Regions from separate parts of the Paenibacillus sp. ALE3 genome, predicted to be linked through region 1. Evidence: riboswitches for the same ligand, from Rfam matches in the RefSeq annotation. Region 1 holds a riboswitch; each other region holds the start of a gene.
What was found. Region 1 has a riboswitch for thiamine pyrophosphate ahead of ACXHJ2_RS09570 (thiamine phosphate synthase). Riboswitches for the same ligand answer to the same signal wherever they lie in the genome.
Positions count from the first base shown of each region.

Region 2: another riboswitch for thiamine pyrophosphate. It lies ahead of ACXHJ2_RS21540 (ABC transporter substrate-binding protein); the one in region 1 lies ahead of ACXHJ2_RS09570 (thiamine phosphate synthase).
Region 3: another riboswitch for thiamine pyrophosphate. It lies ahead of thiC (phosphomethylpyrimidine synthase ThiC); the one in region 1 lies ahead of ACXHJ2_RS09570 (thiamine phosphate synthase).
Region 4: another riboswitch for thiamine pyrophosphate. It lies ahead of tenA (thiaminase II); the one in region 1 lies ahead of ACXHJ2_RS09570 (thiamine phosphate synthase).

Region 1 is NZ_CM134214.1:2,115,485-2,123,539, forward strand. It holds gene ACXHJ2_RS09545 (hypothetical protein) at 1-62, shown strand, start outside; gene ACXHJ2_RS09550 (hypothetical protein) at 64-618, shown strand; gene ACXHJ2_RS09555 (hypothetical protein) at 605-1,594, shown strand; gene ACXHJ2_RS09560 (cupin domain-containing protein) at 1,949-2,488, shown strand; gene ACXHJ2_RS09565 (ABC-F family ATP-binding cassette domain-containing protein) at 2,926-4,479, shown strand; TPP riboswitch at 4,565-4,673, shown strand; gene ACXHJ2_RS09570 (thiamine phosphate synthase) at 5,000-5,593, shown strand; gene thiO (glycine oxidase ThiO) at 5,651-6,799, shown strand; gene thiS (sulfur carrier protein ThiS) at 6,796-6,999, shown strand; gene ACXHJ2_RS09585 (thiazole synthase) at 7,002-7,769, shown strand; gene ACXHJ2_RS09590 (ThiF family adenylyltransferase) at 7,766-8,055, shown strand, end outside.
Region 2 is NZ_CM134214.1:4,799,873-4,807,927, reverse strand. It holds gene ACXHJ2_RS21560 (ABC transporter ATP-binding protein) at 1-234, opposite strand, end outside; gene ACXHJ2_RS21555 (ABC transporter permease) at 280-1,056, opposite strand; gene ACXHJ2_RS21550 (MTH1187 family thiamine-binding protein) at 1,053-1,346, opposite strand; gene ACXHJ2_RS21545 (hypothetical protein) at 1,689-1,826, shown strand; gene ACXHJ2_RS21540 (ABC transporter substrate-binding protein) at 1,862-2,905, opposite strand; TPP riboswitch at 3,102-3,211, opposite strand; gene ACXHJ2_RS21535 (pyridoxamine 5'-phosphate oxidase family protein) at 3,481-3,915, shown strand; gene ACXHJ2_RS21530 (bifunctional 2',3'-cyclic-nucleotide 2'-phosphodiesterase/3'-nucleotidase) at 4,133-6,235, shown strand; gene ACXHJ2_RS21525 (EAL domain-containing protein) at 6,511-7,572, shown strand; gene ACXHJ2_RS21520 (hypothetical protein) at 7,722-8,055, opposite strand, start outside.
Region 3 is NZ_CM134214.1:4,390,101-4,398,155, reverse strand. It holds gene ACXHJ2_RS19515 (lipoate--protein ligase family protein) at 187-1,032, shown strand; gene ACXHJ2_RS19510 (Fe-Mn family superoxide dismutase) at 1,044-2,423, opposite strand; gene ACXHJ2_RS19505 (alpha/beta hydrolase) at 2,674-3,711, opposite strand; gene ACXHJ2_RS19500 (IclR family transcriptional regulator) at 4,010-4,753, shown strand; TPP riboswitch at 4,870-4,981, shown strand; gene thiC (phosphomethylpyrimidine synthase ThiC) at 5,165-6,979, shown strand; gene ACXHJ2_RS19490 (hypothetical protein) at 7,188-7,340, opposite strand; gene ACXHJ2_RS19485 (YitT family protein) at 7,847-8,055, shown strand, end outside.
Region 4 is NZ_CM134214.1:835,704-843,758, reverse strand. It holds gene ACXHJ2_RS03895 (glycosyltransferase family 4 protein) at 1-429, opposite strand, end outside; gene ACXHJ2_RS03890 (polysaccharide biosynthesis protein) at 413-1,678, opposite strand; gene ACXHJ2_RS03885 (glycosyltransferase) at 1,683-2,804, opposite strand; gene ACXHJ2_RS03880 (NAD-dependent malic enzyme) at 3,202-4,923, shown strand; TPP riboswitch at 4,994-5,096, shown strand; gene tenA (thiaminase II) at 5,231-5,920, shown strand; gene thiM (hydroxyethylthiazole kinase) at 5,946-6,791, shown strand; gene thiD (bifunctional hydroxymethylpyrimidine kinase/phosphomethylpyrimidine kinase) at 6,788-7,618, shown strand; gene thiE (thiamine phosphate synthase) at 7,615-8,055, shown strand, end outside.

The sequences.
Region 1 (8,055 bases):
CACAGCGTAATGGGAACGGAGACATAACATCTGTACGTTTTGAGAAATTGGGGGAGGACTGAAGTGGTTCAAATAATATCCAAGCTGTTGGGGGCGCTGCTCGCTGTATTGCTTTTGTACATCGTACCCGCAGCTCAAGCTGCTGAACGGCAGGATGATATATCCGGGTTAAATACATATCATTCGACTGTACATTTTGTTGATATGGTAAGAACCAAAGGTTACATTACACCGACGATGTATAACGATTTTATGCGTGATCTGGAGCTGACAGGCAATACGTACGAAGTTGATTTGGAGCATATGCACAAAAAATATGTACCGAACTATGCAGATGCGGCGAAGCCAGACAGTTTTCTTGGTAATTATGAAGCTGTATACGATGGCTACTATAACCCGCAAATCTTACCTGTACTGTTTCCTGATAATTCGCAGCCCAAGTCGGAACAGACACGTCGGTATACCTTGATGGCCGGAGATTATTTTACAGTACGATTACATAATACGAATCGAACTCCTGCGGATTTATACAAATCCTGGATTTTGGGTGGAATAGATAACGATAAGCCGGCAGTTTCAGCTTCTTACGGGGGCATGGTTTTGAATGAAGATTACTGATTTTGCAGTTATATTTGTCCTACTCTTTTTGCCCTTTGGTGTGGTTAGTGATTTACGAGTGCAGAATCAGCGTGAAGTACAGCAGCTAGAAATGAAATATACGTCTGCTCTCCGTACCGCAGTTCAGGATGCAGGTGTTGTGCTCTCACAGAATGAACGTCAGGAACGCGAGGCCGGATATGGATCAGATAAGTTTTTTCGTGTAGATAAAGAAGAAGCACTGACCACGTTCCTGCATACTTTCTTCCTTAATATGGGCATTGATGGGGATATAGCAGCACAACGTGCGTTATTGGATTACATACCAGTCATTGTGATTCTGGACTATGATGGTTATTATACGTTCGCTTCAGCAACCTATAAAGATGCGTATGGACAAGCGGTCATAGGCCACAAGTGGAGCGAAAAAAAGCCTTATGCCTATGTTGATGCAGCAGGCAATAGTGTGGGATTCACCCTGGACAATTATCTGCACGCATATGATGCGCGAAATCAGAGATGGGTGGAGGGTTTTCAAAAGGAGCTTGAGGGTCAGACCCCCATTTCGTTACTGAACAATTCATTAACCTTTGAGCAAATGCGCCGTTCTACCATCGTTCGCACCGTTCAGGAAGATCTGGCTCGAATGATTAACGTCCATAACGAAAAAGCAGCACGGAATGGCATTTCCTATACGTTCACTCTTCCACTCATTCCACAAGAGGAATGGTATAACACGATAGATGATGTGGGTATGATTGCGTTTATCCAAGGCATTCCAGTTGGAGACAGGTATTACAATAACTACGGGTTTGGTGGTGGAAGAGTCGTCCGAAAGCGATCTATTATTGGAGGCATAGAACCGGGTACTGGCATGAAATATTTTTATAGAGATTCATATCCAGCCCCTTTTCAAGCGATTGAGCGTTTTATGGATGAAAAATCTGCGGCAGCTGCTGGGTATTTCGAATACAAATATCATAACAGCTTAAAATAATCACTCTCCGGGGTGGGTTTCGTATTATTAGGTCAACTAAAAGGTTGGCCTGCAGTGACAGCCTAGTCTTTCGATTTTATGGTCACTGCTATTTTAAAGAGTGAGTCAAATAAATGGAATTTGATACTCGACTTATCGGGGGAATTCCAACGAAGCTGACACCACTCGCAAAGTGTATGCCGTTATATGTAAATTTAAGTGCTAATATCTGTTGAAGTAAAAGACGAAACCGCTTGTGAATATTTTTGTCTTGGCATCATTTAGGCTCTTGCCTAATGTTGAAGGTTTTTTAGTCCTTTATATAGGCAACCGCATATGATAAGTAAACACTGAATCAAAAAAAGGAGAATGAGTATGTACCCAAAATCATGCCATCACTTCCCATGGCATATTCCTATGTATAACAGCTGTAATTACAGCTATCGGAGTTATAATCCTCAATACTACAATTGGTACAACAACGACAGTAATCTCAATGAAAAGATAATATTAAGAGATTATGGACAAAGTCCATTTGTAGTGAATATTGACCAGGCTGCAAATCAAAACAAAAGTTACCGTACTGCTATATGGACAGGGAAACATTTTCAAGTGACTCTGATGAGTATTAATGTTGGCGATGATATCGGTTTAGAAGCTCATCCAACAACTGATCAATTCATACGTATTGAAGAAGGTCAGGCACTTGTTCAAATGGGGGATAGGAAAGACAAATTAGATTATCAAGTGATGGCCTATGATGACTATGCAATTATGATACCTGCTGGAAAATGGCACAATGTAATTAATACAGGAAATACGCCCCTTAAGATATACGTTATCTATGCACCGCCTGAGCATCCATTTGGTACAGTTCATGAAACAAAAGAAATTGTCATGTCTGCTGAAAGATAGCCAATTATAAATTAATTTTATTTCATCCCGGTCCAGAATCCAGACCGGGATGATTACATTTTCTTCATTTTATTATTCCTCCGATACTCATGAGGACTGTCTACATAGAGTTCCTTTTTATTAATTGTTATTAGAACTTATCAATTATTTAGGCATTCATTGCTAGGGAATTGTAAGCTTCTGTATACTAGAAGCTTAGATTACCAAAGCAGCAAAAAACTCCTTACGTACCTACCGAAGAGGAGCTTAAGTGCTACTACGATTAACTGTTTTTCTTTTTTTAGGCCAATCCATCTGAAAACCTAAAAATATGCTGTTTTCAATATTCCGATAAGGGTGCCGGATGTGCTACAATAAAGCTTTGAAAGAAACGATAGCTATATGAAATAAGAACACTCGGCAATGCCGATGAGACAATAAGGAGCCAAAAACAGCTTATGAGTTTATTGACTGTAGAAAATGTATCCCACAACTTTGGGGACCGTGCATTATTTAAAAATGTTTCCTTTCGATTACTTGCGGGGGAACGTGTAGGATTGGTAGGAGCTAATGGTGTTGGTAAATCGACACTCATGAACATTCTGACTGGAAAATTGCTTAAAGATGAAGGCAAAGTGGAATGGACTCCACGTGTACGTCATGGCTATCTGGATCAGCACACCAAGCTGACGCCGGGCAAAACAGTACGTGATGTATTAAAAGACGCTTTTCTTCCTTTGTTGGAACTAGAAAAGGAAATGATGCAAATTACAGACAAAATGGGAGAGGCTTCTCCCGAAGAGTTGGAAGTCTTGCTGGAACAGATGGGAGAAATTCAAGAGCAATTGGATATGGGGGATTTTTACCTCATTGATGTGAAGGTTGAAGAAATGGCGAATGGATTAGGTCTCTCTGCCATCGGACTGGATCGGGATGTAGCAGCCCTTAGTGGTGGGCAACGGACAAAGGTGCTTCTTGCTAAGTTGCTGTTGGAAAAGCCAAATGTATTGCTGCTGGATGAGCCTACCAACTATTTGGATGTGGAGCATATTGAATGGCTTACGCGATATTTGAAGGATTATCCCTATGCTTTTATCCTCATCTCACATGATACTGAATTTATGAACCAAGTCGTTAATGTAATCTACCATCTTGAATTTGCTAAGATGACCCGCTATTCAGCTAACTATGAAAAGTTTCTTGAAATGGCGGATCTGAACAAAGCACAGCATATTGATGCATATGAGAAGCAGCAGGAATATATTAAGAAACAGGAAGATTTTATTCAGCGCAATAAAGCGCGCGCATCTACATCAGGCCGTGCAAAAAGCCGTGAAAAGCAGCTTGATCGGATCGAACGTATTGATAAGCCTGAAGAAGCTGCAAAGCCAACCTTTCAGTTCAAAGAAGCCCGTGCGAGCGGGAAAACGGTTTTTGAGGGTATTGATTTTGAAATTGGCTACACTCATGCTCTTTTGCCTAAAATGTCCATGACGATCGAACGTGGCGAAAAGATCGCAATTGTTGGCTGCAATGGTGTTGGTAAGTCTACGTTGCTCAAAACCATTCTTGGGAAAATACCTCCAATCAGCGGAAAAACCTATCAAGGGGATTTCTTGCAGCCTGCTTATTTTGAACAGGAAGTAAAGGCGGAGAAAATTACACCGATTGACGATGTATGGAATGAATTTCCGCATTTGAATCAGCATGAAGTACGAGCGCATTTGGCGCGCTGTGGTTTAAAGAATGAGCATATCACCCGGCCTTTGTCTGCGCTTAGTGGTGGAGAACAGGCTAAAGTCCGCCTTTGTAAACTGTTAATGCGTGAGAGCAACTGGGTACTGTTTGATGAGCCTACCAACCACTTGGATGTCAAAGCAAAGGATGAACTCAAACGCGCTTTGAAGGAATACAAAGGGACCGTATTGCTTGTATCCCACGAACCGGACTTTTACGAGGATTGGGTAACCAAAACGTGGAATGTAGAAGAGTGGTCTAGTAAAGTTAACTGAAATCCAGTTCTGACAGATTTAACACAAGGTGGGGTTTGCAGAATTAGGAAAATATGCTAAGCTATCTTTAGCTGATACAATAAAATAGTCACACTAGGGGAGCCGCCCATGCGGCTGAGACGGAATAAATGGATTTCGGACCCTTTGTACCTGATCTGGGTTATGCCAGCGTAGGGAAGTGAGTTCCGTACAAACAAGGTAGCAGCTCTTTACTTTTGTTTGCGCGGGGAACGATATACGTCTACGGATATAATGTCCGTTTGATTTCGAACGTTCGTCAAACCACTTCCTTTGGAAGTGGTTTTTTGCATTTCAATCATCTTCATTTGTTCGAGCTTCCGTAGACGATTTTACATACGATCTCCTTTCATTATTGCTGGCACATGTGGCTGCTCCGTATGATATTACCTAATATGGGGCTGTAACTATATAGGTTCAGCTTATCCGATTATTTTATAACACTAGTTCAATTTTTTAGTCCAAGAGAGGTGAAAATGAGATCGAATTACACGTAATTACGATGGAAAGTGTCTCCTGCGTGAATGTACCCCAAGTGGCTGCTGCTATTTGTCCTTGTATTCATTATGTACACGCACGTTTGAAACAGAAGGGTGCCTCTGCTTTGCTTTCTTTGACTCGTAGCATGATCGAGCAGGGAGTTCCTTTGCAGCAAATTGTAGTAAATGACCGTGTGGACATAGCTATGCTTACCTTTGTAGGAGCTGTCCAGCTACCAGCTAATGGGTTATCTGTGGTGGATGCAAAAAGTCTAATTCCGAAGGGTACACGATGTGGAGTGTCTGTACATTCCTTGGAGGAGGCGCAGACTGCTGAGCAGGCGGGAGCAGACTATGTACTATTTGGCCATGTATATAAGACCCATTGTAAGAGCGGTCTTGTACCGCGGGGTATAGCACAGCTTGAACGCATTTGCAGATTGTCGGACATTCCGGTGATAGCGCTGGGAGGCATACAACCCCATCATGTTCCAGAGCTTTATCATGCTGGAGCAAGCGGAATTGCGGTGATGTCTGGTATATGGGAAGCAAAGTCACCCGTTGCAGCAGCGATGGAATATAGGCGAATGGTAGATCTTGTAGTTCACGACCTGTAGCAAGAAAACGAGACGAAGGGAAAGCAGAATGCTTACTGGAGAGGAGACACGGAACATATGTCAAAGACACATACAGAGAAAAAAGCGATAGGACACGCTGAATGCTTGGTCATAGGCGGAGGTGTGATCGGCAGTTCCATTGCTTATCATGTAGCTAAGGAGGGACGTAGTACGATCATGCTGGAACGATGGATCCCTGGTGAGGGAGCATCAGGAGCAGCGGTGGGAATGCTGGCAGCGGAAAGTGAAGAGTTTGCAGACCTTGAGCTGGCACGATTTGCCCGTACAAGTCGAGATGCATTCCCTGACCTTGTCTGTGATTTGGAACGTTTATCGGGTATTTCAGTGGACTTTCGTACAGGAGGATTTGTGACCCCATTTCGTTCGGAAGCAGAGGGCCAAAAACGCTGGAATGCTGCGAATATGCGAGAGGATGATCGTGCCATTTGGTGGGATGCCAAGGAGTTGGCCCGACGGATTCCGGGCTTGGCAGATCAAGTAATTGGGGCTATCTACCGATCAAAGGAGACACAAGTGTCTCCTGTCCAGCTTTGCCGTGCTTATGCAGGGGCAGCTGCGGTGCTGGGAGCAACAATATGGTCTGGAACTCAAGCTGAGGAACTGGTCATACAGGATGGTCGAGTTTGCGGTGTGCGAACGGATAGTGGATTTTTTTCCTGTGATCAGGTCGTGATTGCCGCAGGCTTGGACAGCTTGAAATTGCTAGAACAAATTGGGTTTGATTATCCACTATACCCGGTCAAGGGCGAAGCGGTAGCAGTCTCCTTGAAGGATCATCCTTTGGATTATACCATTTATGCTGACGATATTTACCTCGTGCCTAAACAGAATAACGAGCTTTGGATTGGTGCCACGAGTCTTCCGCATCAATATGACAAAGAGGTGACCGTAGGAGGCTTAAAGGGGTTGTTAGCACGTGCATCTGCCTGGTTACCGCGTGTACAGGAAGCTTCTTTTGTACGTGCATGGGCAGGCTTGCGTCCGCAGGCAGCTGCGGAGCGACCTTTCATTGGACCTGTTCCTGGAGTAGAGGGCGTCTATGCTGCAGTCGGGCATTATCGCAACGGTGTCCTGCTTAGTGATGCGACTGGGCGAGCGATGTCAGCTATGCTTAAAGGGGCAGGTGCAGCTGGACTTGGAATAAGTAAATTTTCTTCTGAACTTCTCAAGGAGGAAAGCTTATGAAGCTGACCATTAACGGACAGAGTATGACCATTTCCAATCGAATTACTCGTGTGGATCAATTGCTGCATGAACTTGATTTAAAGGTGAAAACCGTAGTAGTAGAGCTGAATCGGCATATATTGACCCGTGAAGATCATCATGAAACGGTACTTAAGGATGGAGATTGCCTAGAAATCGTACATTTTGTAGGAGGCGGTTGATCATGTTAACCATTGGAAAAGCATCTTTTACCTCAAGGCTGTTGCTAGGAACGGGGAAATTTTCGGATCTGGATATCCAATCCCAAGCCGTAGAGGCTGCTGAGACGGAAATATTAACGTTCGCTGTGCGCAGACTGAATTTGGAGGAACGGGATAAGCAGCATTTTCTCGATACACTGGATTTGAGCCGGTATACACTTCTTCCCAACACAGCGGGGGCAACAACAGCAGAGGAGGCAATCCGTATTGCCAAGTTGGCAAAAGCCTCCGGCTTGTGCGATATGATTAAGGTAGAAGTTATTGGGGATAGCAAGACGCTGTTGCCTGATCCTTTTGAAACATTGAAAGCTAGTGAAAAGTTGCTAGAGGAAGGCTTTGTCGTGCTACCCTACATATCGGATGATGTGATACTAGCGAAGAGGTTGCAAGAGCTTGGAGTACATGCCGTAATGCCTGGAGCGTCGCCGATTGGTACAGGACATGGTTTGCTCAATCCGTTTTCGTTAGAGTTGATTATCGAGCAAGCGGAAGTTCCGGTCATTGTCGATGCTGGTATTCGCTCACCTGGTGACGCAGCAATGGCAATGCAGTTGGGAGCAGATGGTGTTCTGCTGAATACAGCTGTCTCAGGAGCGAAGGATCCTTTGAAAATGGCTGAGGCCATGAAGCTGGCTGTACGTGCAGGCAGATATGGATTTGAGGCGGGGATGATTCCTGTAAAACGTTATGCTTCAGCAAGCAGTCCGATAGAAGGCATGGTTCAGGGATGAGAATTACTAAAAAATCTGCTGCTGAACCACCACAAAGTGACCGTTATTCCAGACAGGAAAGGTTTGCACCCTTTGGGCCTGCAGGCCAACGCCGGCTTGCTTCCTCTCACGTACTAATCATAGGTGTTGGAGCGCTGGGCACAGGTATTGCAGAAACGTTAGTTCGTGGAGGCGTAGGTACGGTAAGCCTGGTAGACCGGGATTATGTGGAATGGAGCAATTTGCAGCGCCAGCAGCTTTTTCAGGAAAGTGATGCTGTGCAAAGGTGTCCCAAAGCAGTAGCTGC
Region 2 (8,055 bases), 2.7 Mb from region 1:
CAGTGTGCTTTTGCCACTGCCTGACGGACCGATGAGGGAAACAAATTCGCCCGACTTAACGGTAAGGGATACATCCTGCAGTACAGGCAGTGAGCTTCGCTTTTCCCGGAAGGTGAGGCTGATCCCGTCCAATTCCAAGGCAGGAGGGGCAGGCGTCATTACCTGCAGTTCTCCGGCTTGTTGCTGTTCATCAGCGACGGGTGGTGATGTCAAGTCAGTCGGATGCAGACTCATATATGCCACGTCCTTTCATTGATGCTTTAATGCAATATGTGGATGTTATTCTTGATCAGGTTTCCAGCGAACCAACCATTTCTCCAGTAGTAAAATAACGACAAACATCAGCAAGCTGAGTGCAACAATAATACCGATAGCGGCAAAAATGAGATCCGTACGATAGGCAGACTTTTGCAGCATCATATAATATCCAATTCCTTCACTGGCCCCAATCCATTCGGCAATGATCGCGCCCATCACACTATAGGTAGCAGCGATTTTAACGCCAGAGAAGACTTGTGGCAGGGAGTGTGGTAGCTCTAGCTTTAGAAAAATAGCCCTGCGGCTTGCACCTGACATTCGCATGTAATTCATCATCATACGGTCTGTCCGTGTCAGCCCGTCCATGGCCGCTACAGCCACGGGAAAAAAGCATACTAATGTAATGACCATAAGCTTGGGCAGCACGCCAAAACCGAACCATACCATGAGCAACGGACCGAGGGCGATAATCGGAATGTTTTGGCTAAGGATCAAGAGCGGGTATAGAGCAGATTTGAGAAAAGGAATCGTATGAAGAACGATGGCGATCAGCAGTCCCGTTGCTGTCCCTATAGCAAATCCCGCAAGCGTCAGGCGAACCGTAGCCCATGTATGGGTGCCAAGCAACGCCGATTGCGCCATGCCCTCTTGTACGATTAGGGATGGAGCTGGCAGGAGCCAGGATTCAATATGTAAATAGTTAACCGCTCCCTGCCAAGCCGCTAAAAAGAAGAGGACCGCCACAAGGGGCGGCCATACGCTTTTCCACCAGGATGCGTTCTTGCCTTTCGGATTCATGGGCGATACTTCTCGGTCAGCTTGTTCATGCTGATGCCCTGTGGGTTATGTGCGATTTTGATCTGTGAAATGACGCTGGGACTTCCAGCTTCCGTCAAAGCCTCATGCATGTCTTTGACGACTTTCAGCAATTCGTCCAATTCGCCCTCCATTGTGGTATCCAATGGATTCACCTGATGCTTGACGCCGGAACGCTGGATGACCTCAATCGCCTTGTCTACATATGGATAAGAGTCTTCGTTATTAGGAGTTTTAGGGATGACTTGAATACTGAGCAATGTGTTAGCCATGCGAATTTCACCTGTCCTTTTTAGTTTAAGTTATTAGGAAAATAAATTGGTTTAAGGCGGGGAGACCGCTTCACGGTTCATTTGATCTTACGATCGCTGTTGCCGCGGGATTCTTTGAATTAAATTTTAAAGGTAAGAATCCCCCTGAGCATATGCTTCCGAAGCTAGCTTTCCTAAAGAAAGCTTTCAGGCGAACGCTTCGCTTCTCAAGATTCAAATGAATCGCTACGCTGCCAACCGCCTTATAAGCACCTTATTTTTAAAGCAGGGTTGTATGGCATTTTTACACACAAGCGCACCTGCTTTTGCGCTTAGATACTATGAGACTAAAGAATAAACCAAGTGGAGCGAGAACGAAGCGGACGGAATGGTGCTGTACAAGCGAAGCGGTCGCTTTTGTCCCCGGATTTCTACCCTGCTGATGCTTTAATCCGGAAATCCGGGGGCGGTGGCGATGGAAAGCATCATCCGTCCGCGTAGTGGAACAAAGGCTACTTCAAGCTCTATTTACAAGATCAACGCTTGGGCAAGAAGTCGTTTGTGAAGGCCTTATCGACTTCCAAAGGTTTGCTGAGCAGCTTGCGTTCATACATCCAGTCCGAGTAGTTTTTCCATACCTCCGCTTTTTGTACGCCCCATTGCGGGGCATCGTCCTGATAACGCGGGCTTAGCCATTTTTGACTAGCGAGTACCAGTTTTTTGTCCAGCTCCGGCACAGCTTTACTTAAGATATCTGCCGCTTCTTCTGGATGGGCGATAGTGTATTCATAGCCTTGCGCGGTAGCGTCCATGAACGCTTTGACTAGGTCAGGATCATTTTTTATCGTCTGTTCATTGCTCACAATTACAGGTGTATAGTAATCGAGGTTTTTGGAATAATCTTTTACATATAGCATATCCAATGGCTCACCTCGAAGCTTGGCCTCAATCCCGGTCCATGCGTAGAAAATCCAGGCAAAGTCAATATCCCGCTTCACGGCTGTAAAATAGTCTGCATTGCCCATATTGACGATCTTCACTTTGCTCACATCACCTTGGTCTGAATCCATGATGGATTTCATGACCGCTTCTTCTACAGGTGAACCCCAGCCGCCGTAGCTTTTACCCTCGAAGTCTTTCGGGCTTTTAATTCCGCGGTCTACCGGGGCTGCGAAGCCAGAGGTGTTATGCTGAATCACCGCAGCGATGGATACGAGCGGTACGCCTTGGATGCGAGCCTGAGTGACGCCTTCTTGATAGCTGATACCAAAAGGTGCAGCATTCGAAGCAACCATTTGGTCGGCTCCGCCTGAGCCTGGTTGAACAATTTGGACATTCAAGCCTGCTTTTTCGTAAAATCCTTTGTCCTTGGCGACATAGAGTCCTGTGTGATTCGTATTGGGTGTCCAGTCGAGCACGACTTTAACATCTTTGAGCCCCTTTGCCGAGGTAGACGTTGAAGTGTCGGCAGCAGGAGCCTCCTTTTGAGATGTAGGGGGATTGCCGCCGCAAGCGGTCAGAGTCAGAGCCATGAGCCAAAGACTGATTAGACCCAGGCTTAACATTTTCATGCGCTTCATCGTTGTGTTCTCTCCTTTTTAATTACCCGTTGTCCGTCCAATCAGACAGCTTATGTTCCCCATTTTCACAAAAATAACATCTGCCGGAATGCAATCTTTCCAACAACTTCATCTTCAACAAAAAAAGCGTCCCGGGATTCCGGGACGCTTGCGCTTGTATATACCAAAGTAAGGGATGTCCTGTTTTAATAAAAGGCACATCTTGCTTAAGCATTCCTACGCTGGCATTACCCAGATCAGGTTGTAAGGGTCAGTGTCTTGGGACACAATCTCAGCCGGCCGATTCCAGCACCCCTGGCATTGTATGGTTTAATGGGTTCGTTTATTCGGGTTTACTACGACGATTATATGCCTTGAAGGCGGGTCTGTCCAGCCTTAAGGAAGCGCTCACGGTTCATTTGCCGAACGACAGGGTACACTTTTACTGTGAGCTTTGATCTGAAAATGAACATGAATCATTCAGATCTGTTCTGGTCATGTTATTTTCAGAACAGCTACACTGTATGTTTAGGAGAGCTGGTGCCAAGTGGCATAGCCCTATAGAATTCTAATTCGTAAAAAGGAGTTGTTGTACTGTGGGTAAAACGGAGACATTGGATCGCAGTCAGCTGGAACAAGCTATTGTGAAGGCTTTGGATAACAACAAATTTTGCTCGTTAGGTACGGTAGAGGGCGGAAAACCGAAAGTACGCTATATGGCCCTTTTTAACGTTGGAATGAACATTCATCTGGCGACGGATCGCAAAACACATAAAGTGGAAGAGCTAAAGGAGAATCCGAATGCTTATCTGCTGCTGGGTTATGAAGTGGGTGGCACGAAGGAAGTCTTGGAAGTGGAGGCTACCGTCCAGGTTACAGCTGATGAGGGGTTGCGCAAGCAAGTGTGGAATGATTCTCTGAAAAAGTGGTTTTCCGGACCTGATGATCCCGATTATGTCATTTTAGACGTCAATCCGACTCGTATTGAGTACGTCGGTCAACAAACAGAGCGCCAGGTGTGGACGAAATAGAAACAATATAAACGGACAAGCCAGTAAATTTCCAACCTTTTCAGGAGATTTACTGGCTTTTTTATGCGAAAAATAATTATTTTTTCATAAATATTTTAAGCAAATGACTACTCTTTTGTCTGGCGTTGGATTAAAATAGGAATGGTGGGTTCAAAGCTTACATATATGTGCAAAAGTATGTATATGAGGCATACACCTTAATAAGGAGGGGTATATTTTGTTATTTCGTAAAAATTGGTTTAAAGGGTTTACAGCAGCAGTTGTAGCTTGTAGCCTACTGGTGTTTTCAGCCGCTCCATCTTGGGCAGCTAGCGACTCTCGCGATAGCGCTACGGTGAATTTGCGGATCATGGAAACGACGGATATTCATGGGGCACTGATGAATTATGACTACTATTCGGACAAAGAAACCAACGAATATGGCTTGGTTAGTACAGCAGGCTTGATCCAACAGGCTCGTAGTGAAACAAGAAACAGCATGCTGTTCGATAACGGTGATTTGCTGCAGGGCAATCCTTTAGGCGATTATATGGCTAAAAACAGAGTCTTCGAGAAAGAAGGCGGTGTCCATCCGGTTTACAAGATGATGAACTTGATGGGCTATGATGCGGCTACTGTGGGCAACCACGAATTTAACTTTGGCCTCGACTTTTTGGATAAATCGCTCAAGGGTGCTGATTTTCCTTACGTAAATGCGAACGTCTATGTTGATAATGAGGGTCAAGCTACTAAAAATTATTTTACCCCTTATCAGATTCTTGACAAAACAGTAACGGATGAGAAGGGCGAAGAGCATACACTCAGAGTGGGTGTCATCGGTCTAGTAACACCTCAAATTATGCAGTGGGATGAAGCTAATTTGAAGGATAAGGTCGTTACAAAGGATATCGTGGAAACAGCCAAAAAGTTTGTTCCACAAATGAAAACAGAAGGTGCTGACATTATTGTCGTGCTTGCACATACAGGCTATGAGGATGTGCCGCAAACGCCAATGATGGAGAATGCCGTTAAGTATTTGAGCCAGGTGGACGGAATTAACGCGATTCTGTTTGGGCATGCTCATAAATCTTTCCCTGGCCCTGATTTTAAAGATATGAAGGGCGTAGATTTGGATAAAGGAACTATTAATGGTGTACCAGCTGTAGAAGCTTCTTCGTGGGGCAAGGATCTGGGCATTATTGATCTGAGCCTGGAAAAGAAAAACCGTGAGTGGAATGTAATCAATTCTCAGTCTCAAGTGCGGCCAATTGTGAGCACCACAAACCATGCTTTGCAGTTTACTCCTGACACTAAACTGAAAGACGCGATTAAAGAAGAGCATCAAGGAACGCTGGATTATGTTCGTCAACCTGTCGGTACAACGACTGCACCGATTACCAGCTATTTTGCATTAGTGCAGGATGATCCGTCCATTCAAATTGTGACAAATGCACAGAAATGGTATGTTCAAAACCATCTTAAAGGAACAGAATACGAAAATCTCCCAGTATTATCGGCAGGCGCTCCATTCAAAGCCGGTGGTCGCAACGGTGCCGAGTATTATACCAACATTCCTGAAGGTACAATAGCGATTAAAAACGTGTCCGATCTGTACGTGTACCCGAACACGGTTCATGCCGTAGAAGTTACTGGTGCTGAAATTCAGGAGTGGCTGGAATGGTCTGCGGGTCAGTTCAACCGCATTGATCCTAGCAAAACAGAGGAACAATCGCTGATCAACAAGGATTTTCCAACCTACAATTTTGATGTGATTGACGGTGTGAATTACCAGATTGATGTAACTCAGCCTGCACGATATGATGCCAAGGGAACTATTATTGATTCTTCAGCCCATCGCATCAAGGATCTGCAATACAATGGGAAGGCTATTGATCCTGCACAGAAATTTATCGTTGCGACCAATAACTATCGTGCTTCCTCCTCCAAACTGGCCAACCCAGATGGCAAACGTATTGTGATGGCAGCACCAGATGAAAGTCGCCAAGTCGTTGTTGATTATATCCGTACGAACGGAACGATTAACCCGTCAGCGGACGGCAACTGGTCTATTGCTCCTTTTGGTCAGGCCAAGGTTACCTTTGAGTCCTCTCCTGATGCCAAAGATGTGCTGGCCGGAAATCAACAAATTTCATACTTGAGCAGCGCGGCAGACGGGTTTGCCAAATACAGCTTGAAAGCTGGCGCTAAGCCTAGTGCAGCAACGACGTCTGTGAAGGAAGCTGCGGCACCTGCGAAAGCAACCGCGAAGCCAGCTGTTAAAACGACTAAACCTGCAGCTGCAAAACCAGCTAAAACAACGAAACCAAAGGCGTCCAAGTAACTTGGAATTTTAGTTTCCACTCCATATCAGAATGAAGCAGTAAGTCTCTTTAAACAAGAGACTTGCTGCTTTTTTTGATATCAAATACAACAGTACCTGCGTTTATCATGAGTGCAAAAAAGGTTTTGTTTTTGTCGAATATGTACTTAAGTCCTAAGTTGTTGTTGAGAATAAGCTTATTTTTTGTAAAAACACGTAATTATATAGTGCTTTTGTTCTAATTATTTGTGATATAATGGTGAAAAAACCGGGAAATTGTTCCGAGGAGGACCATTATGACTTGCAGCAATTGCAGCATCATATTACCTATTAAGGATCAAGGATTGCTGAAAATTAGGCATTCTAGGGTGTCGCTTACTCCAGCATTAGAGGGCTTGGGCATGCTATCGGAACAAATGAAACAAGAACATTGGTGTGAGGGTAACATCGTGTTTCGCTATGACAGCCGTACACAGTTGGAACAGCTGGTTAACGGACTGGCTCGTCTGCCGCAGGAGTGCTTGAGCCGAATGCAAGTTGTGGTGACTGGCTTGCAACATGTTGAGGGATTTGAGGAATGGCTTTTATTTGGTCAATTGCAAGCTCGACTGCAACATCCGGATCTGGTGAGTATTATTAATAATCAAAACTTTACCAGCCATATGCAGCCTATTGTTGACTACAAGCTGAATATCATCGGCTTTGAGTTTTTGCTGCGTCCATCACAGCCAGATAAGTCTTTTCAGCCTTTCCGACTGTTTGAAGTCGCCCGTGAAGCTGGATTGCATGCTCATTTGGATCGCTCGGCTCGTATTTCCGCTATTGAAAAAAGTGCGACCTGCCTTCCGGCGGGGATTAAACGATTTATTAACTTTCTCCCTTCAACCATTTATAATCCGGCTTATTGCTTGAATCATACCTTTGAGACGATTAAACGGTTATCTATGAATACGGAGGATTTTGTGTTTGAGGTCGTAGAGACGGAAGAAATAGACGACCTGAATTTTTTGCATCAAATCTTTGAACAGTATCGTACACGGGGAGTTTCAGTGGCACTGGATGATGTAGGAGCAGGCTATTCTACGACAGAGCTTATGAATTGCCTCCAGCCCGATTATGTTAAAATTGACCGCAGTATAATTGATGGCTGTCATCATAACAGTGATCAGAAACGGCAAATTACTGGGATAGTGGAATCCGCTTTTCGTTTTGGAGGTCAGGTGTTGGCTGAAGGTGTAGAACAAAAGGAGGATTTTGAATTTTGTTGCGATGCAGGTGTGTCACTGGCCCAGGGTTATTTGTTTGGTAAGCCGGAGCCTACACCGCCTTCCAACTTTATACTGAGCAGAGTAGTATAATCTGAAATAGCGTATTCTATAAGAAAATCGACATAAATAACCCGATGATCTATGGTCACCGGGTTATTTAGTATTTTAGAACAATCACATCTTAATTATATTCTTTGCACTATTGAGGCGGTTCATGTATCCATCTAGTGTTATTGCGATTATAACGTGATAACGTATAAACCCAGCGGAGTGGTCGCGCTACCTGCAACCATGAAGCTAAGAGAATAGCTTGACTGGCCAGGAGGGACGGGGATGTCAGTCAGTCGGCATACCTTGGTATTATCTTGTAGCAAGGGGATACCATATACATGACCATCCACGCGTACAGACCCGGCGAACGCGCCTCCACGTGGATTGGCATAGATTCGTACGGTACGTACCTCACTACTGTGATTAACGATAGGAATGGTTGCGTTATATATCGTTCCGAATTGTCCGCGATTATCAAGCGCAGGCCCCAGCTCGCTGCGTTCCCCTGTAAACAGCAGATCT
Region 3 (8,055 bases), 2.3 Mb from region 1:
CACGGCGTGATAGGATGAAAAAAAGGGTGGTCTACGCATAGGCGTAGCCGCCTTTTTTTGTTAACATCAGAAATAGAGAAAATAGATCGTTGCTGTGAAGAATGAAATAAAAAAATGGCAGCATAGCTGCTTGAAAGTTACGATTAGCCTATGGATAACAGTTATTTTTAAGATAGGGGATAACGTATGGATCATATACATAGCTCAACAGAAATAACAACAGCATTGCCTGCGTTGCAATGGTTGGAAGCGCCACTGACGACTACGCAGGAAGACGTATTGTTTCCGCTGGCTTGGGAGGAGCTAGCTTGTCGGCAAGTAGGGAAAGGAGCTGCGCCCATTTTGCATTTATGGCGGCATCCGGGGGCGCTTGTGATTGGTCACCGGGACCGCAGGCTTCCCAACGCCCCACAGGCGATGGAGCGGGTGCGCAGCTCAGGAACGTCGGTATGCGTGCGCCCTTCAGGCGGAGCAGCCGTCATGCTGGACAGGGGGGTACTGAACCTGTCCTTGATCCTGCCGAATCCGCAGCGGGCCATCAGCCTGCATGAGGATTTTCGGCTCATGGCAGGGCTGATTGCCGATGCGCTGGCCCCGTGGTCTGCCGAGGCGCAGACTGGAGAAATCATCGGGTCCTTCTGTCCCGGGGATTACGATGTGAGCGTCCGAGGACGCAAGTTTTGCGGCATTGCGCAACGGCGTCAAGCCAAGGCGTATATCATCACGGCCTTTGTGATGATTGAGGGCCACGGAGCAGAGCGCGCACAGGCGGTGCAGCAGTTTTATAGGGAGGCAGCCGGGGATACACCGGCAGGCGTGCAGCAGCCGGATTATCCCCGGGTTAATCCGGCAACGATGGGCAGCCTGGCAGAGCTGGCCGGAGTGCCGTCTGTCGAGGCGTACACAGCATCGCTACGCCGTGTAGTCGAGAGTCGGGCGGCCATTTTGCCTGCCGATGGCTCGCTGGTGCAACCGGAAGAATTGACTGGACAAATAGAAGCGCTCAGAGAGCGGTACGATTTGCAGGTGTAGTTTATTCTAGCTTAGAATGGTTGCCATCTCAGCTTGGAGGCTTGAGCGTAGCGCGCTTCCACTTCAGGCCAGTTGACGACATGCCACCAATCTTCGATGTATTTATTGCGTTCAGCCTGATGCTTTAAGTAATATGCATGTTCCCACACATCGATCGCCAGCAGCGGAATAGACTCCCATTGAGTCAGGTTCTGGTGCTTTTCGGCCTGCAAAATTTCAAGCCGCCCGGAGCGCGGGCTCCATACCAGGATAGCCCAGCCGCCGCCCTCGACCTTTTCGGCTGCCGAACTAAATTGCTTTTTGAAGGCATCGTAGCTGCCAAAATCCTTTTTAATCTGTTCAGCCAGCGGTCCGCTTGGGTTTCCACCGCCTTGAGGGCTCATGATCGTCCAAAAAAGAGTATGCAGATAATGACCTGCCCCGTTAAATGCCAGTTCACGTTCCCAATGCTTTACGAGGTCAAAATCACCTGTTTTTCGGGCTTCTTCCAGTTTCTTTTCCGCTTTATTCAGATCATTCACATAGCTCAAATGATGCTTGTTATGGTGAATACGCATCGTTTTTTCATCAATGTACGGTTCAAGCGCATTATAAGGGTAAGGAAGCGGAGGGAGCCGATGTCCCCCAATAGGGACCGGGCGACCGACTAAGGATTTTTCCGCTGCTGAAGGTTGCGTCTGACCGGACTGGACGCCTTTAGTAGCCCCAGAACCTTCTCCTCTCATGCTGGCATGTCTCTCTCGAAACGCTTGCTCCGGGTAATCCTCACCCTCTGCCGCTACATGATACAACCCAGCGGCTCGTGCGATGGAGCCGGGCTCTTGAAAGGGAGTTGTCGAAATCAGGAAATATTGGCTTTCATGTGCTGCGTGTATTACAACTCCGGCGGATTTTGGCTGTTGACGCAATGCATGACTGTGCTCGGTCAGCAAACCTAGCTGCCGTACATATTCTTGTGATTGACGGTTCGCAGTTTGCAGCAAATCGTCCAGTCGACGATTTAATTCTTGAGAGGCAGGCTGTGAATTCAAGCCTGATTCGGACAACGGTTTCTCTCCAGTTGCTGATGCGTCTGATCCCCTTGAATGTGCTGATGGTTTATCCAGCTGGTGTGTATGAGCTTGGGGGGCAGACGACGCTTTTTTCTCCTGATGTTGCCATGCCTGTTCTACCGGATCAAGCGCGCTCCGTTGCTCTTCAAGCAACTCTATGGCGGTGCGTTCCGTTTGTTCAAATACGGTTCGCCAATCATCCAGCAGCCGCACATAAGCAGGTTCTAGCCCTTCAGTAGCGGATTTAATCACTTCCACATGCCAACTTTCCTGCTGCTTCCAATGACGGATTTCCTCCAGCACACGTAAGGGCAGGAAAGACCCATAAGTACTCAGCATCGTTTTTACCTCCCGTATCCCACTATGGCTATCCAGCAGATCTAGCAGATCTGTCCTGGATGCATATGTACCCAGTATATTCGCCGTCCCATCGGGAATATGTCTATGAACTTCCTTCATCAGGTTATATCTGTTGCACAGAACAATAATTAATCGTGGAAAATAAAAAAAGAAGCCTGTCTACGGCACGGGTTAAGTGTCCATAGGTAGGCTTCTTCAAGGCGATGAATGCTTATTCGAAAATAATTCTTTACTTCGTAGTCGTTTGTTTATGGGCAGCAGCCGTGGTTTTCTTGTCCTCCAGCTCCTGTACACTGCTTAAAAATGTCGATACCCGTCGTAAATATTCACGAGGATGCTCTCTGAAAATAAGCTCATGTATCCCGTTTTTTACAATCCATACACTGGAAAGTGGGTTGGTCTGATTGGCAGCGAGCTTTTCCGCAATGGGGTAAGGAGCCTTTTCATCCTGTGTACCATGCACAAACATGATTGGAAACGGATAGTCCTCCTTTTTTACTTCCTGATATGGAATCTGATGCAAACTGGTGCCGTTCAAAACTGGAAACAGCAACTCCAGTATTTCCAAAGATGGATGTCTCGGCAAATTAATTTGATTGTGAATGTTATGGTATAGCGTATCCGGTTCCAGTAGGAAGGTGCTGTCCAAAATCATCGCGTCCACATCTTTGGTTTGCAAACCCGCCTGAAGAGCGGTTCCTGCTCCCATAGAGAAGCCCCATACAATAATTTCCGACGAGCCGCGTTGTTTTGCCAGCTGGATGGCTCCAAGGAGCTGTTGGGATTCTGCCTTGCCTCCGGTTGCGACGGCCTTGCTGTTTTGTGACGCAAATCCGTAATCGAACATGACCACATTAAAGTTCAAGCTATGGGCATAATGCGCCAGATCATACATGGGAATCCAGCTTTCTTCGCGGTTGGCTCCATAGCCATGACTGAAAATTATGGTTTTCCGCGATTGATCTGCCGGGATATACCAGCCTTGTACCATACGGCTACCATCCTTGGCTGGGAAGCTGACTTCCTCATAAGGCATACCTTTGGCCTGCATCGGATTAGAGTATAATGGTGCGACGGTGGGATTCGTAAGCACCCAGGCGATGTAAGCATGCAAGGCAATAAAACAAAACAACAGAAAAAATACGACCGACAGCAGCAGAGCAATCACAACGTGCTTGAACCGCAGCATACGGGGATTAAAGAGTGGGGTGGACGGCTCCTGAACAGCGGTCTGTAGCTGAGCGTTGCGCTGGGATGTGGAAATCATGTAAGAGCCTCCTTATATAGAATTGATCTTCGAATCATAAAATTTAGGTATAATTCCACTTGAAAATAGTAGGGTATGTCCGTATAGATACCTATTATCGTATGATGGGTATTATCCAAAGTCAACGTCTGAACCGGAAAAGTAAAAATGATGCAAAGAATTGTCGATGTTTGTTCTTGTTCTGTAATATGGTTGTCACAAAAACATCGGTTTACAGTAGCTGCGACTATTCTATATAATTTATGTAACCATGTTTCATAGTGTGAAACGAATATGGATACAAGAGGAGCGGTTCACGATGGAAGACCGTAAATTAACCGTCCGCGCTGTAGAGCGTGCACTTGATATACTGCTGTGTTTTACCGCAGAATCTGATCTTGGTCTAACGGAGATTGCCTCCCAAATTGGTCTACATAAAAGCACCGTTCATCGTCTTTTGACTACGCTAGAGGATCGGGGATTTGTCGTTCGGAATGCCGAAACGGAAAAATATCGGCTTGGTTTTCGCATATGGGAGCTGTCCACGCATCTGTCCCAAAGCGATGAGCCGGCGGTGTTGTTACAGCCTGCAATGGAAGGACTGCGTGATCGCTTAGGGGAAACGGTCAGCTTGTACCTGCGGGATGGAAGCATGCGTATTCGCATACAAGCCGTGCAGAGCAATCAGGCGATCCGCAGGGTTGCGCCTGTGGGTGCGCGTATGCCGCTGGCTGTGGGAGCCTCCAGCAAGGTGCTGGCGGCCTTTATGCCGCCACAGGAGCTGGAGGTACTGCTAAGCAGTGAAGAATGGCCTCCCTCGGTAGATCCTGAGGTATATAAAGCCCAGCTGCAGGACATTCGTGAGAAGGGGTATGCGACTAGCTATGAAGAACGTGAGCCAGGGGCTGCGGCTGTGGCCGCGCCTATTGTGAACCGAAAGGGACAGGTCGCGGCGGCTTTATCTGTATCCGGCCCGGTCAGTCGACTTGCACCCGAGACGCTGCATGATTTTGCTCCGGTTTTGATCGAAGCAGCTAAGGAAATGGGGCTTATGCTCCCGTAACAGTAATCAATACAAAAGGAAATCATACAAGGGTTGCCAAAGCTATAAATTTAAAGTAGTCTGATAGAGATGGCGGATGTCTGTTATAGCCGCCAATTCATGTGAATAGAAAGTATCACAGTTACTGGGGGAGCCTGTAATGCGGGCTGAGATGGAATCGGGCAAGATTCCGGACCCTTTGCACCTGATCTGGATCATACCAGCGTAGGGAAGTAATCGGCCATTGAAATGTATACGCAGCTGCTGTCTGCGGTGACGCATAGGGTTTTATTCCATGTGCGTGCTGTCTGGATAGCTGCCTCGTTTGATTAGCCGGTTCCCTAGGGAACCGGCTTTTTTGCATAGATCAGCGCCACCCTGGGAATGGTTCCGGATCGGTGTGTCATTTCAACGATACGGGAGGAATGGATCATGAAACCGACAGAAACAGAAGGAACAAAAGAAACAGGAATGAAATCAACAGCAGTAGAGAAGGCAAGTGTTGAGCAAGCCAGTAGGGTTAATTCTTTCCCGGGGAGCCGCAAGGTGTATATTCAAGGTTCTCGGCCGGACATTGCCGTGCCAGAGCGTGAAATCGCGCTGCACCCCACACATACGCCGCAGGGGATAGAGTATCATGAGCCACTGCGTGTGTACGATACCAGCGGTCCGATGACAGATGAAGCCTATCAGGTGGATATTCGTCAGGGCTTGCCACCATTACGGCGAGCTTGGGCACTGGAACGGGGAGATGTGGAGGCTTATGAGGGCCGCGCCGTCAAGTCGGAGGATAACGGGCTGAAGCCTGGTTCCAAACGGGAGACAGTGGAATTTCCCGGCGTGACCAACCGTCCGCTACGGGCTTCGCAAGGGCGTACTGTGACGCAAATGCACTATGCGCGGCAAGGGATCATTACGCCTGAAATGGAATTTGCGGCGATCCGCGAAGGCGTAGAGCCCGAGTTTGTACGACAGGAGCTGGCGGCTGGACGAGCTATTTTACCTTCAAATATCAATCACCCGGAAAGCGAGCCCATGGTCATTGGACGCCATTTTCACGTAAAGATCAATGCGAACATTGGGAATTCCGCAGTTACGTCCTCCATCGAGGAAGAAGTGGAGAAGATGACCTGGGCTGTGCGCTGGGGCTCAGACACCGTCATGGACCTGTCTACAGGCCGGAATATTCATACAACGCGCGAATGGATCATCAGGAATTCTCCCGTACCGATTGGAACGGTGCCGCTATATCAGGCACTGGAAAAGGTGAACGGCGAAGCTGAGAAGCTGACGTGGGAGCTGTATCGAGACACGCTGATTGAGCAGGCGGAGCAGGGAGTGGACTATTTTACGATCCATGCGGGTGTATTGCTGCGATATATCCCGATGACGGCGAACAGAATGACGGGAATTGTATCCCGGGGCGGGTCGATCATGGCAGCCTGGTGCCTTGCACACCATCAGGAGAATTTTTTGTATACGCATTTTGAAGAAATCTGTGAAATTATGAAAGCCTACGATGTGGCCTTTTCTCTCGGGGATGGTCTGCGTCCAGGGAGTATCTATGATGCGAATGATGAAGCACAATTTGCAGAGCTAGAGACGTTGGGCGAGCTCACGCAAATTGCATGGAAGCGTGATGTCCAGGTCATGATTGAAGGGCCAGGACATGTCCCTATGCACAAAATCAAGGAGAATGTGGATTTACAAATGGAGATTTGTAAGGAAGCCCCCTTTTATACTTTAGGGCCGCTGACGACGGATATCGCACCAGGATATGATCATATTACCTCAGCTATCGGGGCAGCCATGATCGGTTGGTTCGGGACGTCCATGCTGTGCTACGTTACGCCGAAGGAGCACTTGGGTCTGCCGAACAAGGATGATGTCCGCGAAGGAGTTATTACCTACAAAATTGCCGCACATGCTGCCGATCTGGCGAAGGGTCATCCGCGGGCACAGCAGCGGGACGATGCTTTGTCCAAGGCGCGTTTTGAATTCCGCTGGCGCGATCAGTTCAATCTCTCGCTTGACCCTGAGCGGGCATTGTCCTACCATGATGAAACGCTACCAGCAGAGGGGGCCAAGGAAGCCCACTTTTGCTCGATGTGCGGTCCCAAGTTTTGCAGTATGCGTATCACGCAGGACATTCGTGCCTATGCGGCCGATAAGGGACTGAATACTGAGGAAGCCGTTGCCGCCGGGATGCGAGAGAAGGCAGAGCAGTATCGGGAAGCTGGGCAGTAAAAATCGGTAGCGATACAAAAGTCAATCAACTGGGAAGCCTCAACGAAAAGTACAGTTAAGCTCGTCAGAGGTTTATTTCCATAAACGTATGAGTTTAGGTTTAGAAACGCGTGAGTAACAAAAAGCCGTGGTTCTCTACAGTCGATGTAGAAAACTACGGCTTTTCAGCTTATGTAAAGCGGGATCATGCTACCGGATTAACGGAGCTTTATTTTTTACCCATTTTTTCATTCAAAATGTCCTGAAAGCTGAGCTTCTTCTCCGAGCTGTCTTCTTTCTTCTGCATACTCACCGCGTTGGCACGTTGGTATTGGTGGTGAAAAGGCATCAGGGTGTGGACAGTTAAGTTCATTGTATTCATGTGGTCATTCCTCCAATTCCATTTTGTCAAATTCAGATTGAGTTGCTTAGGACGTCTGTATAGGACTATGTATATGTACTTGATGTCGTAATGCCGTGTAGGTTGCTTGGTAATGTTTCAATCATTATACCCGCATTTATCCAAAGTAAAACGCTTTTGACATAAAACAGGAAGATGGTCGTATGTGTCCAAAATGTGTATTAGGAGGATGGTCATTTTAGGGGAAAATGTGCCTAGGGCCTAAACAAGGGCTAGAGGCCCGTTTTCTCAGTTTAGTAGTCGGGATTGTGTTTTTTTGTCGAATAACCTTGTATTAGCGGAATTTTGCGGAATTCTAAGGTTGGACTAAGGCAGTCTGGTGGCGAATTAAAGTGTCAAAGTTGTATTGACTTTATGTTGGGTAGTAGATACCATGAACTGGTTGTCAGCGTATTTTGGCAAGAAGAGTCAGCCAATCCATCTGGCAATTCATCCGTTGAAATGTTAGAGAGAGGATTAGAGCATATATGAAAAAAAGTATTGCAGATATCGTATTTATTATTCTGGGTGCGTTTTTTTTCGCGCTGGCTGTTAATCTGTATGTGATCCCGAATGAATTTGGCGAGGGGGGCGTTACAGGGGTCACGATCATCTTGTACTACCTGTTTCAGTGGTCTCCCTCGATCGTCAATCTGGTGATTAATGGCTTGCTGCTGATTGTCGGATATAAATTTTT
Region 4 (8,055 bases), 1.3 Mb from region 1:
CTCCATATGAAATCCAATCATATTTAGCGGAAATCGAGCATTTTCATACCATATTTCCCTTGTTAGCTGGTGTATGAAAAAGATCCGCTTGGATGCCTCCACCCAAAATCGGGTAAAGAACTGATGCGTATTCGCCTGATTAATTACATAGTCAATCTGCTGCCGATGAAGACGGTAATAGCGCATCGCATAATAAATAACACTGTATATGTTTCCTTTTCGAATATACGTAATACCGTCAATGACTTCATGCTCAGGCATCCCCTCAAATTGGGGTGAGAAATGAATGAACTGAAAACGGCCTTGCTGTGTGCGTTTCAGCATTTCATGGGTGAAAATTTCTGCTCCCCCGCTTTTCGGAGAACGAATGTCACGCCAGGAAAGCAATAGAACGACGGTTTTACCGTTCTGTTCAAGTATGGTATTCATGGGGTGAATCCCCCCTTATCTTTATTTTGAATAAATATATATAGGCATCTATCACAAAATAGAGAGACAGTGCCCCATAAACAATGAACTCTGACAGCAAAAAGTCTACTGGGTCTGTGTGAGCCATATGAAAGGCTGCTACTAAAACAGCTGCTCCTGCTACCAGACTAAATATAAATTTGCGTCTGCCCACCAATACGTGCACATGCACAAAAAACATCACGATGGAAAATAGCCAGTACACCCACCCCCCCCATGGAATATAGGCCTCAGCTGACTGGTAAGAAGCTCCGAATAATATGGGAATAGACGTTGGGAACACAAAGGTCGTGCCCACATATACACACAGCGCAGCAACAGCCATTAACCCAGCATAGATGGCAATTAACTTGCCCAAAGCCTGACGGTCATGCCCCTGCGCACCGATCTTGGGAATAAAGGCCGCGATCAGGCTGTAGGAAACGTAATAGACCAATTGGCTGTACTTCAGCGCAATGGCATAGCTGCTGGCTTGCTCGGGAAAGTAATGCTGTACATACAACATGTCGATGGAGATACAAAATAGAATGAATAAATTCGTCATAAGGCTATCGGTAAAATCCTGACCTAGCGACTTCCATAACCCAGAAGGGATACGTTCTCCACTGTGTGTAGATAAGGATAAGCCACGAGCCGAAACGATCCAGCCGTGAAGCAGCGACAGCAACATTCCTCCGCAACTTGCCAACAGTAGCGCTTCCAGCTTTAAACCTAGTGCGGCCAGGACAAAAAACAGGCTTAGTTTCCCTAATACCTCAATGTAATAATTCACATTGAGCGCTAGCATGCGTTCCCTACCCTGTAAATCTCCGCGGCATGAACTCACCAGAATATGCAATCCGATCAAGGCATACAGCATGAACAGCGGGCCAGACTCAACACCCAATAGCGAGCGCAGCAACGGATGAACGGAAAGTAAAATGATCATGGCAAGCACAGTTAGCACTAGAGGTGCTTTTAGTAATAGAGAACCGAGCGGTAAGCTGCGTAGCGGAAGCTTCTTGTCACCCTTGGATACCAGCTTGGCGGTTAATAGCTGGATGGATAAGCCCAAAACGGACAGCAGTGCAAAGAGGGCCAGCAGCGCGTTCGCCTGACCATAGGCTTGTCCGGTAAGATACCAGCTCGCTGCAATGTGGAAGAAAAAATTAAATCCGTTAAGCAGCACATTAAAGAGGGGGAACATCAACGAACGCAGTCGGTTGTTCACGTGGTTATCTCACCCGCCGATCCAGTCGCCAAATCTCAATGATAGAGCGCAAAAAACGAATGGAATCTTTCCAGACATGAATGTGCGAGCCATCTCGGTCAATGCATTTGACGGGTAATTGCAGCACACGGAGCTGAAGTCGCTTGGCAATAAACATCATCTCCAGATCCAGCGCCAGTCCGAGTTGTTCCTTCAAATGTGGAAACATCCGCTTCACGGCAACCGAACTCATCACTTTAAGACCCGTCTGGGAATCTACCACACCTGTTGGTAAAAAGGGGCGAGAAACGACCCTTTTCCCAAAGCTGACGATAGATCGCAATAAAGAGCGATTCTCGGCGGTCATATCTTTGGTTCCAATCACAACATCATAGTAGCCCTGCTGAACAACATTAATCATTCTGGCAATGTCCTCAATAAAAAAGGAATCGTCCGCGTCCACAAATACGTAGTAATCCGCACCGATGGTCCGCATTCCTTCGAGATACGTCCCTGCCTTGCGCGTATTGCGTCCCAATTCCCTTGTTTGAAGCAGCGGACTCAGGTTCTGGTTAATCCGGTTTACGGACAAGTCAGTTGCCGCCTCCAGCGCTTTAATCAAGGCATTCGTGCCATCGTGACTACCATCATCAATGAGATAAATCGAACCCTCTATAATATGGCTGCGGATAAAGGTTTGCAGTCGCTCAGCAAAGGTTTTGACATGAACAAAACGTTTCTCTTCGTTATATACAGATAAGATGAATGCAACATGTTGGCTTTTGGTCGAATACTCGGGATAGAGCAAGCTTTGTATTTCAGAAATGATTTCTTCGGTATCATTGGCTTGCCAAAATAGCAGACGCAATCGGCCTACTCCGATAATTTGCACCATATGCTGATCACTGAACGGAAAGGTTACATCCGTCACCAATAGCAATGGCATTTGCGGAAATTGGCTACGGATCTGATTAGCTTTCCGCACGGCTTGCCCCGGCTCCCTATAATCAATCAGGCAGCAACATGCATCCTCGTAGACTGAAGCGGTCTCCGTGTCCTCGCACTGTATATATTGGTAAAAACAAATCACATTGGGATAATCAATAGCCCTGTTGTTATCGCTAAAAATGGCTATAGGTCCCTGCACACAAACCTCTCCTTTTCCTCCGAATAATTCTATTTTGTTGAAAAAGAATTAAAAATGTTTGCTTAGCAAGATTAAATTAATGTCCAAATACTTCATATTTTCTTAACAAAATAGCTCACATCCCTTGATATATAAACATTTAAGAGAAGAAAAATCTATTTTCATATTTGATAAAAACAGAGTATTTGGACCTGATTCATTAGGACTATAAACATGCGAATTACAAGATGAATCCGAAATTAAAATTGGTTCTATAGGATTAATAAGAAGATATATATAAGGTCTTTTTGTCATAGATAAATAGAAGAATAAAACCAATTTGCAGGTCCATACTATGGACAACATGTCATCTTTCATCATGAATAATTATCAAAATACAGGGAAAGAAGGTCTTTTTATGGAAGCATTCCATGTCAATCGTGATGGGTCATTATCTACTCCCTTACGAGGAAAGGACGTGCTAGCAAACCCTCTTTTGAACAAAGGAGTGGCATTTACAGAAGAAGAACGCAAAGAACTGGGCCTGGAAGGAATTCTTCCTCCCACTATCCTTTCATTGGAGAAACAGAGCGTTCGGGCATATCAGCAATTCTTGGCACAACCCACCATGCTGCGTAAAAATGCCTCACTTAACGACCTTCACAATCGAAATATCGTACTCTACTATCGACTGCTAACCGACCATTTGAGTGAAATGCTGCCCGTAGTCTACACACCGACTGTAGGAACCGCCATTCAAGAATACAGCCATGAGTACAACCGCCCTGGGGGCGTATATTTATCGATAGATAATCCGAACGGTATTGGACAGGCGTTTTATAATACCGGTTTGAGTAGTGAGGATGTTGACCTGATCGTCGTGACGGATTCGGAAAGTATTTTGGGGATTGGTGACTGGGGTGTCGGGGGAATTAACATTGCTATTGGCAAACTCGCTGTATATACAGCTGCGGCAGGCATTCACCCCGGGCGGGTGCTGCCCATTGTACTGGATGTCGGCACGAATAACGAGAAGCTGCTGAATGATCCCCTGTATATCGGAAACCGGCACAAACGAGTTCGCGGGGAAGCCTATAATCAATTTATTGATACCTTTATCAGCAAAACGTTAACACAATTCCCGAAGGCGCTTTTGCATTGGGAGGATGTGGGCAGCGTGAACGCACGCCACATTATAGGGAAGTACGGTCAAAACATTCTCACCTTCAATGATGACATCCAAGGCACAGGAGCAGTGACATTAGCTGCGATTGTTTCGGCGGTAGGTGTCACCAAAACTCCGCTACGTGAACAAAAAATACTTGTCTTTGGTCCAGGGGCAGCAGGAATCGGTAACGCCGACCAAATACGGGGTGCAATGATCGAGGACGGGCTTCCTGAAGAAGATTCATTCAAGGCATTTTGGGCCTATGATTATCGTGGACTATTAACAGACGATATGGAAGATGTACTGGATTATCAGAAACCATATGTGCGTAAAAAGGAAGAAATCAGCTCATGGGCCCGATCGGAAGATGATAAAATACCGTTGCTGGAGGTCATTCGTCAGGTAAAACCCACAATCTTGATTGGAACTTCCGGTGTAGCGGGTGCCTTTTCTGAGGAGATTATCAAGGAAATGGCAAAGCATGTGGAACGGCCGATCATTATGCCCATGTCTAATCCTACCAACCTTGCTGAAGCGGTACCTGAAGATTTGATACGGTGGACTGATGGCAAAGCATTGATTGCTACTGGAAGTCCCTTCGACCCCGTCACCTATAACGGTACGAAGTTTGAAATTGGACAGGCGAATAATGCCTTTGTCTTCCCGGGGCTAGGTCTGGGCGCAATTGTGGTCAAGGCCAAAAGAATTACCCCTTCTATGTTTACCGCAGCAGCTGATGCCGTTGCCAACGCCGTAGATTCGAATGAACTTGGCGGTGCACTGCTGCCCCATATCCGAAAATTACGTGATGTTTCGTTCGCGGTTGCGGTTGCGGTAGCGAAGGCTGCAATTCAGGATCAGGTAGCTCAGGCACACATTTCAGATATTGAACAAGCCATTCGGGATGCGATGTGGAAACCGGAATATGTAAGGGTCAAAGCCGTGGAAAGTGTAATCCAGCACCCTCATTAATCCTTGACCGGAATCAAAGCAGTTTGACATAACCTAGGAACGAATGTACAGTATTAGTCAAAAGAATAGGAAAGTCCACTAGGGGAGCCACTATGGCTGAGACAAGAATGAATCTTGGACCCTTTGAACCTGATCTAGTTCGTACTAGCGTAGGAAAGTGGAGCCTTCGTATATAAGGTTTCAAGCGTTTTTTGCGCATTGAACCTATGTTGAAGCCGCTCCAGTTTTCGGGGCGGCTTTTTGGCGTTGTTCCGAGAATTGTATCTTACGGGACTTCTTGTTCTCCATTTTTATTGGAGGTGGGGAAATGAGTTTTTCGCAAGAACTTCGTCGGCAGGCGGATGGCATTTTTCAAGCCATTTATGAGCATCCCTTTGTGAGAGGTATTGCTGAAGGAAATTTAACAAGGGAGCAGCTGATTCACTATGTAAAACAAGACTTTGAATATTTGAACGCCTACATGCGGATTTACGGCATCGCGATCTCCAAAAGCACAAGCCGGGAGGATATGGCTGTATTTAACGAACAGATCTCTTTTATTCTCAACAGCGAGGTTCATCCACATCAAAACTTTTGTGCTATCGCAGGTGTCACCTATGAAGAGATGCAGGGATATCCACTCGCTCCGTCCGCTCATCATTATATCCGCCATATGCTAACAGTCGCACATGAAGGTAGTCTTGGAGAAATCATGGCCGTGCTGCTGCCATGTCCATGGACATATCTTGAGATTGGACGCAGGCTAATGGATGAGGTAAGACCGGACGAGTCTCATCCATTCTATGAATGGATTTGTTTCTATGGAAACCAGATTGAAGATGTAACATCCAAATATCGCGAGCGTGTGGATGCTTGGGCGAATGTCGCCACGGCTGCCGAGCAAGAGCGGATGATTGAGCATTTTATGCTAAGCTGCCAGCTGGAATATATGTTCTGGGATATGGCTTATAAGCAGGAACAATGGCCCGTCCAGATGCGCGCTACGGTCTTGGAATAATCAGTAGAGATGAGAGAGGATAAACATGATGAGTATATGGGAACAAAGTTATTCGGATCTCCTGACAAAGGTACAAAATAGCAACCCCCTCGTTCATAATATAACCAATGTGGTGGTCACCAACTTTACAGCCAACGGCCTGTATGCGCTGGGCGCTTCCCCGGTGATGGCTTATGCACCCGAGGAAGTAGCAGATATGGCAAAAATAGCGGGCGCCGTCGTGTTAAATATCGGTACGCTGAACCGCGAGCTGGTAGATGCCATGATCATTGCTGGACAATCAGCGAATGCTCATGGTGTTCCAGTTCTGCTGGATCCGGTTGGTGCGGGAGCGACGAGCTTTAGAACCGAGTCAGCACTGCGGATCCTAAAAGAAGTAAAAATCTCACTAGTGCGAGGCAATGCAGCCGAAGTCGCCCATCTAATCGGAGAAGTCCGAGAGATTAAAGGGGTAGATGCAGGCAACAGTGCTGACAGCAGTAATGTCGATCTGGCAGTTCGGGCTGCACAAACGCTCCATACTATGGTTGTCATCACTGGAAAAGAGGACGTCATCACCGATGGGGTCGAAGTACGATTGATTAGTGGCGGAGACGCGATGCTTACGAAGGTAACCGGAACAGGCTGCCTGCTGACCTCTGTGTTGGGCGCTTTTGCAGCAGTTGAACCCAACCTGCTGCTCGCAGGTACAGCAGGTTTGGCATTTTACGGTGCAGCAGCTTCCCGAGCCGCAGCGCATACTGCAAAACTGGGGCCAGGCAGCTTCCAGATTGCCTTCCTCGACGAGCTTGCCAAACTACATACTGGTTCGCTGGAGGGGCATGTCACGATCCGTGAAGCTGGAACAACTACAGCAGGTGGTGCGCGATGAGTGACGTGCATGTACCGAGAGCGCTGACGATTGCCGGTTCAGACAGCGGCGGCGGAGCTGGAATTCAAGCCGATCTCAAAACCTTTCAGGAGCTTGGCGTATACGGCATGTCGGCTATTACAGCCATTACGGTACAAAATACCTTGGGAGTTCACGGTGTATATCCGTTGCCACAGGAAGCAACAGCGCAGCAAATCGAAGCTGTAGGATCAGATCTTGGAGTCGATGCCCTGAAGACTGGCATGCTGTTTGACGCGGGCATCATCCGCCTTGTGGCCGAGCAGATTCGAAAGTTCGGCTGGGAAAAGGTTGTCGTCGATCCTGTAATGATTGCCAAAGGGGGCGCAAAGCTGTTGCAACCGGAAGCGGTGCAGGCTTTGAACGACGACCTGCTCCCCTTGGCCCTGGTCGTCACACCAAATATCCCGGAAGCGGAAGCCTTAACCGGGATAAGCATTCGTACGATGAAGGATCGCCGCGAAGCTGCGAAACATATTAGCAGCCTAGGACCCAAGTTCGTTGTGATCAAAGGTGGCCATGATGAGGAGAGCGAAAACAGCGGTCAAGTTGTTGACCTGATCTTTGACGGAACAGCCTTCACCGAGCTGGGCGGCAAGCGGGTGCGAACTGTCCACACACACGGAACAGGATGTACGTTCTCAGCAGCGATTACCGCTGAATTAGGGAAAGGTGTGTCTGTACCGGAAGCTATAGGGAATGGAAGAGCCTTCATTCAGGCGGCGATTGAGGATACGTTGTATCTGGGCCAGGGACACGGTCCAACCAATCATTGGGCCTACCGCCGTCGTCAGGAGATACTCCAATGAGCGGTCGAATATTACCTGAGATCATGCGGCGGCATTTACAGATGTATCTGGTTGTTGGAAGCGTGAACTGCCTCGCGGAACCAAGTCGGGTCGTGCAGGAGGCTCTTGCTGGCGGCACCACCATGATCCAGTTCCGGGAAAAGGGCCGTAGCGCGTTAACAGGGGTTCCTATGTTTGAACTTGCGCGTCAGCTACAAGATCTGTGCCACCACGCTGGTATCCCCTTTATCGTCAATGACGATGTGGAGCTGGCTCTTGAGCTCAACGCCGACGGTGTTCACATCGGTCAGGACGATGAATCGGCTGATTCTGTGCGCGCGCGGATCGGAAACCGAATCCTTGGCGTCTCCGCCCATACGATTGAAGAAGCACGCCGAGCCATCCTGCATGGTGCGGACTATCTCGGTGTCGGCCCCATCTATCCCACCATCTCAAAG